One region of the Bacillus sp. N1(2025) genome, then DNA from elsewhere that is predicted to be linked to it. Evidence: riboswitches for the same ligand, from Rfam matches in the RefSeq annotation. Region 1 holds a riboswitch; the other holds the start of a gene.
What was found. Region 1 has a riboswitch for S-adenosylmethionine ahead of ACNFN4_RS11550 (bifunctional homocysteine S-methyltransferase/methylenetetrahydrofolate reductase). Riboswitches for the same ligand answer to the same signal wherever they lie in the genome.
Positions count from the first base shown of each region.

Region 1 (7,548 bases):
CAGACAAGCGCCGCCCCCATATCTGCCAGTTTCCGTTCCGCATAGGCGATTAACGTGCTTCCCGCTTTTTGCGTCCGGTATTCCTCAAGCGTCGCCATGCCGCGCAGCTGGTAGGCGGGCGCTGCCTGTAAAGCCTGCTGGTTCTGCGGGTAGAAAGAAGCGATGCTGATCAATGTTCCGTCGTAAAAACCTCCGAGATGAAAGGCTCCTTTGACGCTGTCCTGATCATATTTACAATCCTCAATCGTCTGATGGGGGCGCAGCACGCTGTGTCTGATCGCGTATGTGTCTTCTGCGGTGATGGGTTTTACTTCAACCATGAAAAAATCCTCCTTTGCTTGATTCTTTTTCTGTATCGTACCATGAAAAAGCCGCCTGTCATATCAGGCGGCTTCTTTCGCGTCAATGCAAATATACATCAGCCCGCTTTTCATCCTTTTGCTTAATATAAGCTGCAAGCTCTGACGTCAAATCAGAACGGAGAAACGGGGTGATTAAATAAATTCCGTTAAACAGTTCGCACGCCGTGTCGAGAAGCGACTTGGCGATGGCGAGGCCTTCGGCTTTCTGCTTTCGCTTGTCTTCGCCGGCGAGCGCCATTTTTTCGCGGATGCTGTCTGACAGCTTAATGCCCGGGATTTCATGATGAATGAACTCTGCGTTGCGGCTGCTCGTTAACGGCATGATTCCGATATACACCGGTGTTTTGAGATGCTTCGTTTCATGATGAATGTCAATGAGCTGCTGCTCCGAGTAGACAGGCTGGGACACGAAGTAGTCAGCTCCGCACTCGATTTTTTTCTCCAGCCGTTTGACTGCTTTATCAAGGTGGCGGACATTCGGATTAAATGCTCCGGCTACGGAAAAGTTCGTTTTCTTGCCGAGCGGTTTCCCTGATAAAGAAATGCCCTCGTTGAATTGTTTAATCAGCCTGATCAAGTCAAAGGACGTTAAATCATAGACGGAGGTAGCCCCCGGAAAGTCGCCGATTTTTGAAGGATCGCCCGTGATGGCTAAAATGTCGGTGAGCCCGAGCGTATCCAGCCCCATTAAATGTGACTGAAGGCCGATGATGTTGCGGTCTCTGCATGTAATGTGAACGAGAGAACGGATATCAAGGCGCTCTTTCAGCAATGAACCGCAGGCGGCATTGCTGATCCGCGGTGTCGCCAATGAATTGTCAGCGAGCGTCAGCGCTTCTATGCCGGTTTCTTTTAATTCAGCCGCTGCTTGCAGAAATTTGTCAAAATTCAATTTTTTCGGCGGATCAAGCTCTACGATAATTGACCGTTTTTGAGCGGCGATTTCGTTTAAACCCGGCTCGGTCCGTTCATTCCGGACGGAGATGACTTCTTCTTCCCGTCTGATTTTCACTTCTTTATCAGTGACGGGAGAAAGTCCGCGGACCGCTTCAGCCATGGCTCTGATATGGTTTGGCGTCGTACCGCAGCAGCCGCCGATAATGCGCGCGCCCTGAGTGCGGAACTGTACGGCGCTCTCCCGGAAATAGGCATCGTCCGTATCATAAACAAGCCGGCCTTCTTCTAAAGACGGAAGGCTGCTGTTCGGATAGACCGATAAATAAGCGTCACGGAAAATCGGCACTTCGGTGAGCGCTTCAATCATGTGGTACGGGCCGAGCCGGCAATTGATTCCCGTTATGTCAGCGCCGAGATCGGCAATGGACCTGAGGGCTTCCCGAAGCGGCGTTCCGTCCTGCAGCACGCCCTGTTCGTGCATGGATACGTTCAGCATAATCGGAAGTTCCGTTTCTTTTCTCGCGATCTTCAGCACTTCGCGGGCCTCTTCTAAATCATAGTATGTTTCCAGAAGCAGACCGTCCGGCTCTTCGTGCAGCAATAAATAAAGCTGCTCCCGAAAGCTGCGTTTAATCTCCTCCAGGCTGTAGGCGTTTTTGTTAAAGGTGCGGATGCCGCCCATCGTTCCCAATACATAAGCGCCGTCTGAGGAAGCGCGCGCGATTCTGACCGCCTCCTGATTGATTTTTTTCGTTTCATCCTCAAGTCCGTATCTTGAGAGCTTAATAAAATTCGCGCCGTACGTATTTGTCTGGATGATGTCTGCCCCGGCTTCCACGTAAGCCTTATGTATCCGCTTGATTTCTTCGGGCTTTGATACGTTCAGTTCCTCAAAACATCTGTCAATGCCGTAGGAATAGAGGAGAGTGCCCATCGCGCCGTCCCCGATTAAAATCCGTTCTTCTAAGTCTTGTAATAGTCCCATTGTTTGCCTCCTTCATCACATTCAGCAAGGAAAAAAGAGAAATAAAAAAAGTCTTCTTAAGAAGAAGACTTTGTAATCATTTGTCTCTCTTCTTATCTTCCAAGCTGTTTTTAGCTTGCTGGATTTAGCACCTTGGTCATGGTTTGGGTAAACCACTACACCGGTTGCTGAAGCGTCGTCGGGCCAGTCCCTCGGCTTCTCTTGATAAGAACGTTCATGTAATTGTCATGGGTTTCCAAAACTTAACTGTGAAAATCCCTTTCTCCAAATTTACCGAAAATAGAGACAATAATCAATAGGAATCACATAATTTATCTAAAATTAATAAATTGAACGTCAATCGGCAGGTCTGCTCCGCGGACGGCTGCAATAATCTGCTGCAGATCATCTTTATTTTTTCCGGTGACGCGCACTTGGTCGTCCTGAATCTGCGACTTGACCTTCAAGCCGGAGTTTTTAATCACCGCGTTGATTTTTTTGGCATTGTCTTTATCAATGCCCTGTACAAGCTTCGCGCGCTGGCGCACCGTGCCTCCAGTTGCATTTTCGATTTTGCCGTATTCAATGTTTTTCGTCGGCACGTCCCGTTTGATCAGCTTGCCGCTCAGCACATCTTTGAGCTGATTCAGTTTAAACTCGTCATCAGAAATCAGGACAAGTTCTTCCTTTTCTAACTTCACATCGCTTTTCGATCCTTTAAAGTCATAGCGCGTGCCGATTTCTTTCAGCGTCATCTGAATCGCATTCTGCACTTCGGGAAATTCAACTTTGGATACAATATCAAAAGAACTTTCTTTTGCCATGAGAAAACCTCCTATAACATTTCACTTATGAGTTGATTATAGTAGAATAAAGAGAAATGTCCAACAGCATAAAGCATGAATTTATGCATATTGGAAAAAATGAGAAAAACATCAGCCTCATACGGGCGAATCAGGAAGGACGATAACATGAGACCAGGGCAGCAGCTCACGCTTAGTATAGATCACCAAACCGATTTCGGTTATTTTTTAACCGACGGCGAGGATACGGTTCTTTTACATAACAGTGAAATCACAGAGGATATCGAAGACAGAGATGAAGTGGACGTATTTATTTACGTCGATCATCAGGAAAGACTCGCGGCGACGATGAAAAAGCCGCTCATCAGCTTTTATGACTACGGATGGGTGGAAGTGACGGACGCTGTGGAAGATATGGGCGTATTCGTCGACGTCGGTCTGTCAAAAGACGCGCTCGTCGCAACGGAGCACCTGCCTCCGTACAAATCCGTCTGGCCGCAAAAAGGAGACAGACTGTATTGCATGCTGAAGGTGACAAGCCGCGGGCGCATGTTTGCCAAACCGGCGCCTGAGGATATCATCAGTGAATTATTTACGGATGCAGAGGAAGACGTCATGAATAAAGACCTGACAGGCACGGTGTACAGACTGATTGCATCAGGATCTTTTCTGATTACCGATGAAGGCATCCGCGCGTTTATTCACCCTTCAGAAAGAAAAGAAGAGCCGAGACTCGGCAGCCGCGTGACAGGGCGTGTCATCGAGGTAAAGGAAGACGGCTCCGTCAACATGTCCCTGCTGCCGAGAAAGCAGGATGCGCTTTCGGTTGACGCGGAAGAGATTCTGACCTACCTGAGATCAAGAAACGGCGCGATGCCTTACGGAGACAAAAGCCATCCTGACGATATCCGCGAACGGTTTCATTTAAGCAAAGCCGCCTTTAAGCGGGCGCTCGGGCACCTGATGAAAAACGGCAAAGTGTATCAGAAAGACGGCTGGACATACGAAAAACAATAAATGTTCTGCAAAAACATCGGTGAACCAAAACCGATGTTTTTTATTTTCTCAAAAGCTGCTATATTCCTCATTTGTTTAACATCCTGTTTTATTGAAATAAAATATTCTGACATCCGAACCGATATATAACTATAGAAAAAACAAAAGGAGAGTTTCAATGAAAAAAATGGCGATATTTGCGGCTGTACTGCTGATTGCGCTCAGCACGGCGGGATGTGCCGGCAAATCTGAGGAAACGGCGGCCGAAAAAACGAAAACAATCGGCATCATGCTGACAGACAACGGCCTCGGCGACCAATCATTTAATGATTCAGGCTTTCAAGGTTTGATGAAAGCGAGAGACGAGCTCGGCATCACATTTGACTATCGGGAAATAAAAGATACCGGTACATACGAAAAAGGACTGACCCAGCTTGTCCGGGAAGGCAATGATCTTGTTGTGGGGCTCGGTTACAGCATGCAGGCGGATTTAGAAAAGGTCGCCAAAAAATATCCGAAGCAGCGGTTTGTGCTGATTGATTCCGTATCAGACCTGGATAATGTCACCTCCGTCACGTTTAAAGAGGATGAAGGAAGCTTCTTAGCCGGAGCGCTGGCGGCTATGACGAGCAAAACCGGCACGATCGGATTTATCGGCGGTTCAGATGCCGACGTCATTAAACGGTTTAAAAAAGGCTATCTGAAAGGCGCGGAATCAGTCAAACCGAAAATCCGCGTGCTGTCGGACATCAGCGGTACGTTTGATGATGATAAGCTCGGGAAGCGCATCGCCCAAAACATGATCCGAAAAAAAGCCGATGTCCTGTTTACGGCGGCCGGCTTCACGGGCGTCGGCGCACTGAAAGAAGCGGAGGCGCAAAAAGTATACGCCATCGGTGTTGACAGCGATCAATATTACACCGCCGAGCACGCCGTTATCTCTTCTTTAGTGAAAAATGTCGACCATGTCATCTATGAATTGGCGAAAGATTTAAAAGACAACAAGGAGATCAAAAGCGGTGAGATCGTTTACGGACTGAAGGAAAACGGCATGGAATTAGCCAAGATCAGAGTTGTCAAAAACGCAGGCGGGCTGGCGAAAAAGATCACGGATATGAAAAACAGCCTGATTGAAAAAGGAGGCGATCTGAAGTGACATTACGGACAAGGCTGCTCGTTAACGCAGCCGTTACGATGATTTGCTTCGCCGCCGTCATCGGCTTTACCATCGTAAACATGATGAAGATTCAGGCTTCAAATGAAGATGAAGTGGACGCGCTGTTAAACGTCCAGGAAGCAAAAGCTGACCTTAATACGTTAAAAGAAAGCATCACCGGCTATTCCTATACGCTCGCAGACGCCCAGAAAGAAGATGTGCGAAGCTATATGAAAAGCAGCTCAGACAAACTGGCGGCGCTCGAAAAAACGATGACGGACGATGCGGACAAAGCCGCTTATGACAAACTCGCCAAAAAATACGAATCGTGGCAGGCGGAGGCGGACGCTGCTCTTGATTCGAAAAGCCCGGCTGAAGCGACAAGGACGGCGGCCCGCATCAACGGTCTTCTGAATGATATTTATATGCTGAATCTGAAAAGCCGGGATCACTATGAAGACATGCAGAAGCAGACGGCTGACCAGATTCAGTTTATCGTTTACAGCGCAGCCGTGCTGACCATCGTGATACTTGCCGTCACCGTCATATCTTCCATCAGGCTGACGAAGAGAATAGCAGGGCCGATCCGCCGCATGGCTGAAAATGCCCGTCGTATTGCGGGAGGGAATCTTGCTGTTGAAATGCTTGATTATAAAGGGAAGGACGAACTGAAAGAGCTGAATGACTCATTCGGAATGATGGCTGAACAGCTCCGCACCTTAATTCAGGCGATCGGAGAGGTCGGCCGTGAAGTCGAGACGTTTGCGGAAGGTTTGACGAAGGAAAACCAGACGCTGAAGGACATGACCGAGCAGGTGTCCGTGTCGACGGAAGAAATGGCGCAAGGCTCCCAAACCATTTCAGAAGATCTGCAGCATGCGGTGCAATTCATTGAACAAATGGATGAACATTCAAAGGCGAACGCCGAACGTTCAAAACAAACGACGAGAAGCAGCGAAGAGACGATTGCGGCGGTGGCTGCGGGGCGCGGTGCTTTAGCCGAGACCAAGCAAGCCATTGATAAAAGCAATGAGACATCAAAAGAGATTTCCGAAGCCGCCGATCTCTTCATAAAGCATGCGGCAGGCATCAGTATGATGGCGCAGACCGTTTCTGACATTGCGGGCCAGACCAATCTGCTGTCATTAAACGCCGCAATCGAGGCGGCCAGAGCAGGCGAGGCCGGAAAAGGATTTGCCGTCGTTGCCGAGGAGATACGGAAGCTCGCAGACGGATCAGCCAAAGCGACCGCGCAGATTTTCGATATGGTAAAGCAAATTGAAGACGGCATCACGTCTATTACCGGAGCTGTCACGACCGGCGTCGCTTTAGCGGACAGACAGCAGGAGCTGATGGAGAAAACGTCAGAATCATTCGCCCATATTGAACAAAAAGCCGCCCATATTAAAGCGGAGCTTACTCAATTGGATGGACGGATCATCGAATCGAAACAGCTTGGTGAGCAAGTGCTGCATCATGCCGAAAGCATCAGCGCCGTCGTTCAGGAAACGGCTGCAGGAAGCGAAGAGATTTCTGCCTCCGCGCTTGAGCAGCTGTCTTCTTTTCATAAAATGGCGGAAAGCGTCAATAATCTGGTGAGCCTGACAGAGCGGTTAAACGATCAGGTCCGCCGGTTTACTTTGTAACGGGCTTTTGCCCCGCCCCTGATTTTTGCAGCCTAGCATGAGTAACTTCTGAATGAAACACAAATACTGAATATACATGTGTTTATATTTATTCTTTTTCGTGAAAGGTGAAAAAAGAAGGGAGGAATCGGGATGGATGAACAAATTCCGCATGAAAAGGGTCTTGATAATAGTCTGGCTTTATTACGCGATGGGTATGTATTTGTGAAAAAACGAGCGGAGACTTATCGCTCAGATGTGTTTCGCGCCCGTTTATTAGGGAAGACATTCATTTGTATGAGCGGAGCGGAAGCCGCAAAGCTTTTTTATGACACAGAACGATTTCAGCGGCAGCAGGCCCTCCCCAAACGGGTGCAGAAAACGTTATTCGGAACAGGGGCAATCCAGGCAATGGACGGTGAACGGCATAAGCACAGGAAGCTTCTATTTATGTCGCTGATGACGCCGCCCCGGCAAAAACGGCTTGCGGAAGCGGTGGCAAAACAGTGGAAAGCATCTGCGGAAATGTGGAAGGGTTCAAACCGAATTGTTCTTTTTGATGAAGCGAAGAAAGTGCTGTGCCGGGCTGCCTGTGAGTGGGCCGGCGTCCCGCTGAAAGACTCAGAAGTGAAAGAACGGGCGGAGGATTTCACCGATATGGTAGACGCATTCGGCGCTGTCGGACCGCGTCATTGGAAAGGCAGAAGGGCGAGGCTGAAAACGGAGAAATGGATAGAGGAGGTCA
Region 1 is NZ_JBLTJB010000004.1:223,195-230,742, reverse strand. Features, by position in the region: gene ACNFN4_RS11555 (GNAT family N-acetyltransferase) at 1-320, opposite strand, end outside; gene ACNFN4_RS11550 (bifunctional homocysteine S-methyltransferase/methylenetetrahydrofolate reductase) at 403-2,244, opposite strand; SAM riboswitch class I at 2,334-2,455, opposite strand; gene ACNFN4_RS11545 (YajQ family cyclic di-GMP-binding protein) at 2,556-3,047, opposite strand; gene ACNFN4_RS11540 (CvfB family protein) at 3,147-4,043, shown strand; gene ACNFN4_RS11535 (BMP family lipoprotein) at 4,201-5,178, shown strand; gene ACNFN4_RS11530 (methyl-accepting chemotaxis protein) at 5,175-6,824, shown strand; gene ACNFN4_RS11525 (cytochrome P450) at 6,957-7,548, shown strand, end outside.

Region 2 (7,548 bases), on a different contig from region 1:
TGATTCAGGAATCAGCACTTTGAAGATAATCGTCGATGTCTTTGCTCCCATTGATCTGGCAGCTTCAATGACTCCTTTATCGACTTCCCGCAGCGCAATTTCCGCAAGACGGGCGTAAAACGGCGCGGAGCCGATAATCAGCGCCGGCAATGCGGCGTTCGGTCCTAAAATCGATCCGACCAAAATCTTAGTAAAGCCGAGAAGCAGAATAATTAAAATAAGAAACGGAATAGACCTGAAAATATTAACGACCGCCGCGATCACGGTGTTAATGATTTTATTTTCCCATAAGCTTCCCTTGCCCGTTAAAAAGAGCAGAAGACCGAGAATCGCTCCGATGATAAATGAAAAAACTAATGCGATGACCGTCATATAAAGGGTCTCGTATGTGGCCGTCCACAGCTCGGTTATATCAACGTTCGGGAACCATTTTTCAAACATTTGTGATCACCTCTGCTTCTACCTGTTTGTCTTTGATGAACCGGATCACGTTTTCTACTTCTTTTTCCTGACCGTCAATATGAATGAATAAAGAACCGTAGGCTCCGTCCTTCGTCTGTGAAATTTTCCCCTGCAGAATATTGACGTCCACATCAAAGTTTCGGATCATTTCCGTAATGAGGGGCTGCTCGGCGGCCTGCCCGACAAATGAAAGCTGAATCGTTTTTCCTGTCGCTGTTTCCTGCAGAAAATGCTGGATGGTTTCTTTCGTCTCCTCCGGTTCTGTCACCTGCTGAACGAAACGCTTGGTCATCAGTTCGCGCGGGTTTCTGAAAACTTGGAGTACTTCGCCTTCTTCAACGACTTTCCCGTTTTCCATGACGGCGACTCTGTTGCAGATTTTTCGGATGACGTGCATTTCATGGGTAATGAGCACGATCGTCAGACCGAGTCTGTCATTTATATCGGATAAAAGATCCAAAATTGAATCGGTCGTCTGCGGATCAAGCGCTGATGTCGCTTCATCGCACAGAAGGACTTTCGGATTATTGGCGAGCGCCCGGGCTATGCCGACACGCTGCTTTTGACCGCCGCTCAGCTGCGACGGATAAGATTTTTCTTTCCCCTCTAATCCGACCAGTTTAATCAATTCATCAGCGCGGCGGATCCGTTCGCTTTTTTTCACGCCGGCGATTTCCAGCGGGAACATAATGTTCTCCCGGACGGTGCGCGACCACAGAAGGTTAAAATGCTGGAAGATCATGCTGATTTCCTGGCGCGCTTTTCTCAGTCCGCGGCTGCTTACTTTATTTAATTCCGTCCCCGCGACTTCCACGGTTCCCGACGTCGGCTTTTCAAGGCCGTTCAGGAGACGGATTAAGGAACTTTTACCAGCTCCGCTATATCCTATAATTCCAAATATTTCGCCCTTTTTGATATCAAGAGTGACATCTTGGACAGCATTGACATCCCCATGCTTCGCTTTGTAAATTTTTGAAACATTTTGAAGATGGATCAAAGCAATCACCCGCCTTACACTATTCTAAGAAATCTTCCGGGTTTCTCCGCAAAAGAAAAGCCTTTCTGCATAAATGAGCAGAAAGGCTGATTGAAAAAGGCCTTTCTCTCATCTTTCAAAGCAGACCGCTTCGAGTGAATTGGCACCATTTCAACATTGTTGATGGTTGCCGGGCTTCATAGGGCACTTCCCTCCACCTCTCTTGATAAGAGAAAACATATCGTATTTTCGTCCGGAAATTCTTACTGTAGAATAGCACGGCGAATGATAAAAAGTCAATAAAATAAATATTGGAAGCTATTGTCACATAGTAGATTGGCAGTTACGGCCGTTTACTGATCGCCTGAAAAAATCCGTTTGTCAGCCAGAGGATGGCCTCCAGCTTCAGCAGAGCTCTGAATGATCCTTTCACTTTGAGTTTTCCGCTTTGGATAAGCTTTTGCAAAGAGACATCACCATGCAGGAGATGGATGATTTCCGTCTGGTTTCCGTAAAAGGTCAAATTAGATTTTTCCTTTGAAACCGACGTTTTCCTCATTTCTCCCTGTCCGTTAATTGAGACCGTTAAGGCTTCTGTTTCTCCTTGGAATGTAATCAGCAGCGTTGAGGCGTTTAATAGCGGTTTCAAAAACAGATGCTGTCCGTCATTCTCTGAAACTTCTATTTTCTCCACTCGTATAACCTCCCGTTTTAATGGCCATACATACACTTTCTCTTTTTAACGGACAGAACCCTTTATAAACCGCACGACATTTTCCTGTAAATATTGTCACATCGGGAACGTTTGCGATGTTTTTTGTTTAATCAGCTCATATAAATAGGAAACGGAGCGGAAGGCGTATCCTTTCTCAACAAGCTCTCCGCCTTTAAACAGCAAAAAGCACGGAACGCTTTCAATCTGATAGGCTTTGGCGAATGCGGGGGAATAATTCACGTTGTTTTTATAGAAGGCGGCGCCGGGCAGCATTTCTTCGACGACAGTAAGCATTTTGGACGCCAGCTGGCATGTGCCGCAAAACGGGGTGTACAAATACAGGAGATAAACGTCATCCTGAATCGATTCGAGTTCATTTTCTTGGAGTTCTTTCATGATTACCACCTCAGGTCGTTCTTTTTCAAAAATACAGTGTCAGCATCAAAGCCGGCTCTGATCAGCACAGATGCGAGATGATGGCCCGGGCACGACTCGACTTGCCTGTATGTTCTGTCTATATAAATATGGCGCGCTTCGGGAAGCTCCCGTTTCAGCTGTTTTCTTAATTTTTCTCCGGAGTCATCTGCGTCCGTTAAAATATAGACGTCTCTGTCAAACAGGCGGTCCGCCAAATCTTCCAGTTCGGTTTGGCCGATTGTTCCGTTAGTACAGACGATTTCCGCGGGTTCGATGAGCACTTCCCTGACTTTGATTTTATCAGATTTTCCTTCTACGATAATGACCTTTTCATCTCCGTTGTACATAAGCGCGTCACCTGCCGATTGTTTTAGCGTCAGATTGAAAAAGAAGGCAGTGAAATTCACCGCCAACTGTTAACACCAGCCATTCTCATAATCGCAATCGACATATTTCGGATCGCTGCCGTTTATGACATCGGCTGTTTTATAAAATTTTTGATTTTCAAATGAAAAGCCCTGTTTGAGCTCGTACTGGTCCATGCCTGTCATCTCGCCGATGGCTTCATTTTCATGAAACAAGGAAAACCGGCCGTTTTGAAAGCGGCCCGTAACGTTCTCCGTCACATCGACCTTTTGTTTATCAAAAGCCATTTTAGACACCTCCCGTTACAGATAGAATGTCCAAATGGCCCCTTTGCTATCCGATCAGTCTTCCTGTGTCATTTCGTCATATTGCTCGGAAGTCATGAGGTTTTCGATTTCTTCAGCATCAGCCGGTTCCACGACGATCATCCACGCTTTTTCATACGGAGACTCGTTTACGAATTCAGGACTGTCATCAAGGTCTTCGTTCACTTCCGTCACCGTTCCGTTAATCGGTGCGTACAGTTCGGATACGGTTTTGACGGATTCCACGCTGCCGAATGGCTCGTCCGCTTTAATTTCGGCGCCGACTTCCGGAAGCTCGACAAAGACGATGTCGCCAAGTTCGGCTTGCGCGAAATGTGTAATCCCGATACGGGCTTTTCCGTCCTCAACTTTGACCCATTCGTGCTCTTTGGAATAACGCATTTCTTTCGGTGTGCTCATCTAAATCCCTCCATTTTTTTCTTATAATAAGAAGATACCATAATTCTTTGAACCTGGCATTACATCCAATATTTTTCGAATTGGTCTTCTTTAAAGCCGACAGTGACTTTTTCGCCGTCTGTCGTAATCGGGCGTTTCAGGAGCATACCGTCTGATGCCAGGAGTTCAAGCTGTTCGTCCTCTGACATATGGTACAGTTTTTCCTTTAAGTTCAGCTCGCGGTATTTCATTCCGCTCGTGTTGAAAAACTTTTTGAGCTCAAGACCGCTCTTCTCATAGAGGTCTTTAATTTCTTCTTTCGACGGAGTTTCCTCCGCGATATGTATTTCGTTTATTTCCTTACCGCGGTCTTCCAGCCATTTTTTCGCATTACGGCACGTTCCGCATTTAGGGTACCAGTAAAAATTTAACGACATCTTCTTCACCCCTTGTAAATGATCGTCGTTATTTTAACACAATCACTTGTAAAAACCTATAACGTTGCTTCATGAAAAAGCGCCCCTGATGAAGGAGCGCTTTCAGCATGTGATCAGACCGTATATTTTTCTTCACGGAAGACGGCGGCTGCCGCTTCACGTTTTTTCTGAATGAGGTTTTTCGGCGTCAGGCGCGTCAGTTTGCGCAGCACGGAAAGCATCATGCGGAGGGAATCTCCTTCCTCCATGGCGATCAGTGATTCTTTGGCGTGCGCTTCAATGTTCTGAAGGGCTTCCTGAGCAAAGATTTCCGTATATAACAGCTTCTGCGCGGCTTTTTCGGCACCGTCCGCCGCAATTGCTTTTTCCGTTCTGAGGACGGCAGATTCCAAAGCGTAAAGCGCGCTGACAATATCGGCAATGTTCACCATGATTTCCTGCTCGCCTTCGATCTCTTTGCCGTATTTCTGCGCCGCGAGACCCGCTGTCAAGAGGGCGATCTTTTTCGCCTGTCTGACAATGTATTTTTCCTGTTCAAGAGGTTCTGAGCCCGGCTCTTCAGGCATCAGCATCATGAGTTCTTCTTGGAGCGCTTTTGCTTTTTCAAAGAGCGGCAGCTGACCTTTTACGGCTTTTTTCAGGAACGTGCTCGTTACGATCAGGCGGTTGATTTCATTTGTGCCTTCAAAAATTCTGTTGATTCTTGAGTCGCGATAAGCGCGCTCCACTTCATATTCCTGCATAAATCCGTAACCGCCGTGAATTTGAACGCCTTCATCGGCAATGTAATCAAGCGTTTCAGAACCGCACATTTTGTTGAGCGAGCATTCAATCGCGTACTCGGCGATTGACTTCGCGACTTCGCGTCCGTCTTTTTGCTCCTCTTCCGTCAGTCTGCTCATATTATCTTCGAATAAGCCCACTGTTCTGTATACAGAGCTCTCCATGGCGTAAAGCCGCGCTGACATCGTCGCAAGCTTTTCCTGAGTGAGCGTGAAGCTTGAGATCGGCGTTTTAAATTGCCGGCGCTGGTTTGCATAAGCGGCGGACAGCTCAATCACCCGTTTTGAAGCGCCGATTGTGCCGACGGCAAGCTTGTAGCGCCCGATATTCAGGATATTAAAGGCGATGACATGGCCTTTTCCGATTTCGCCTAGAAGGTTTTCTTTCGGGACTTCCGCCTGATCTAAAATCAGCGTTCTTGTCGACGAACCCTTAATCCCCATTTTTTTCTCTTCCGGTCCCGTTGACACGCCCGGATAGTTCTTTTCTACGATAAATGCGGAAAACTTATCTCCGTCCACTTTAGCGTAGACGACAAAGACATCTGCAAAGGCGGAGTTTGTAATCCATTGCTTTTCTCCGTTAAGAATATAGTGTGTGCCCGCTTCATTCAAAACAGCCGTCGTTTTCGCGCCGAGGGCATCTGAACCTGAACCGGGCTCAGTTAAGGCGTATGCCGCGATTCTTTGTCCTGAAGCCAAGTCCGGCAAATAGGTTTTTTTCTGTTCTTCCGTTCCGAAGAACACGATCGGCAATGAGCCGATCCCGACGTGAGCGCCGTAAGACAGCGAAAAGCTGCCGGCACGTGAAAACTTTTCCGTAATGAAGGCTGAACTGATTTTATCCAGGCCGATGCCGCCGTACTCTTCAGGCACGTCTGCTCCGAGGAGGCCGAGATCTCCGGCTTTTTTCAGCAGTCTGACCGAATGCTCGAACTGATGATTTTCAATTTCATCAATATAAGGAAGCACATCGTTTACGACGTAGTCTTCTGTCGTTTTTCCGATCATTTTATGTTCGTCTGTAAAGTCCTCCGGAGTGAATATTTGATCATATCCCGTCTCTTCAATCAGAAAGCTGCCGCCTTTTTTGACGTTGACCGTTTCCTGTTTCATGCTTCGTTTCCCCCTTGTTTTAAATGAGCTCAAATACGCCGGCAGCGCCCATGCCGCCTCCGATGCACATCGTCACCACGCCGAATTGCTCGTTTCTCCGTTTCATTTCATGAATGAGTGACAGGGTCAGCTTCGTTCCCGTGCATCCGAGCGGATGTCCGAGCGCGATGGCGCCTCCGTTGACGTTCACCTTTTCTTCATCTATCCCAAGCGATCTGATGACTTGAATGGCCTGTGAAGCAAAGGCCTCATTCAATTCAAAAAGCCCGATATCCTGTAATTCGAGTCCGGCAAGCTTGAGCGCCCGCGGAATGGCTTCAATCGGACCGATCCCCATTACCTCAGGCGGAACGCCGCCTACGGCAAAGGAACGGAATTTGACAAGCGGCGCCAACCCGAGCGACGATGCTTTTTCGCGATCCATCAGCATGACAGCCGCCGCGCCGTCACTTGTTTGTGAAGAGTTCCCGGCCGTCACGGTTCCCGTTTTAGAAAAAGCCGGACGGAGCTTCGCCAAGACGTCAGCCGATGTGCCGGGACGAACGCCTTCATCTTGTGAAAAGGTAAATTGTTTTTTCCGCGGCTTATGGTCATCACCGACTTCTGTCAGCGATACTTCAACCGGCACGATTTCGTCATTGAATTTGCCTTCTTTAAGGGCTTTTGCGGCATTCTGATGGCTGCGGACGGCAAATGCATCTTGGTCTTCTCTGGATACGCCGTACGTTTCGGCGACCTGCTCCGCTGTGTGCCCCATGCTCATGTAATACTCAGGCGCATGCTCCGCCAAAGCGATATTCGGCCGTGTCACATGCCCCATCATCGGAACTTGCGACATGGATTCCGCACCGCCCGCAATGACGGTGTCACCCGCGCCGATCATGATTTTTTCAGCACCGTAAGCGATGGATTGGAGCCCGGAAGAGCAGTAGCGGTTCACCGTAATGGCCGGCACCGTATGAGGAAGCCCCGCCAGCGCACCGATATTCCGCGCCATATTTAATCCTTGTTCGGCTTCAGGTGTTGCGCAGCCGATAATTAAGTCATCGATATTTCCTTCATAGCCGCCTGCCCGTTTCAGCGTTTCTTTTACACAAAGCGCGCCTAAATCATCAGGACGAACGGCTGCAAGCGATCCTTTTTTCGCTTTACCGACCGGGGTTCTCGCACCGGCCACAATGACTGCTTCTCTCATAAACACCCTCCTAGTTCCGTAAAGGTTTGCCTTTGACGAGCATATGCTGCATTCTCGCTTGAGATTTCGCCTCGCCAGCGAGGCTTAAAAAGGCTTCTCTTTCAATCTCGAGTAAATATTCTTCTGAAACCTCCGTGCCGAACGGGACTCTTCCGCCGGCAATGACATGGGCCAGCTTCTTCGCAATCTTCATATCGTGATCGGATAAATAACCCGACCGTCTCATTTGGTCTGCTCCGAGCAGTAATGCCGCACAGCCGGTTTCTCCGGTGACTTTCACTTTTTTGCGGGCAGGCGGGCGGTATCCGCTGTCATATAAGGAAGCAGCCAGCTGTTTCGCATCGTGCAGCAGGTGATCCTGATTCATGCTGACACGGT
Region 2 is NZ_JBLTJB010000003.1:256,466-264,013, reverse strand. Features, by position in the region: gene ACNFN4_RS09110 (methionine ABC transporter permease) at 1-441, opposite strand, end outside; gene metN (methionine ABC transporter ATP-binding protein MetN) at 434-1,459, opposite strand; SAM riboswitch class I at 1,565-1,671, opposite strand; gene ACNFN4_RS09100 (SCP2 sterol-binding domain-containing protein) at 1,782-2,132, opposite strand; gene ACNFN4_RS09095 (thioredoxin family protein) at 2,229-2,549, opposite strand; gene ACNFN4_RS09090 (toprim domain-containing protein) at 2,552-2,917, opposite strand; gene ACNFN4_RS09085 (YusG family protein) at 2,987-3,223, opposite strand; gene gcvH (glycine cleavage system protein GcvH) at 3,278-3,661, opposite strand; gene ACNFN4_RS09075 (arsenate reductase family protein) at 3,721-4,077, opposite strand; gene ACNFN4_RS09070 (acyl-CoA dehydrogenase family protein) at 4,191-5,975, opposite strand; gene ACNFN4_RS09065 (acetyl-CoA C-acetyltransferase) at 5,995-7,170, opposite strand; gene ACNFN4_RS09060 (3-hydroxyacyl-CoA dehydrogenase/enoyl-CoA hydratase family protein) at 7,181-7,548, opposite strand, start outside.
Region 2: it holds a riboswitch for S-adenosylmethionine, as region 1 does, so the genes downstream of both, metN (methionine ABC transporter ATP-binding protein MetN) here and ACNFN4_RS11550 (bifunctional homocysteine S-methyltransferase/methylenetetrahydrofolate reductase) in region 1, are expected to answer to the same signal.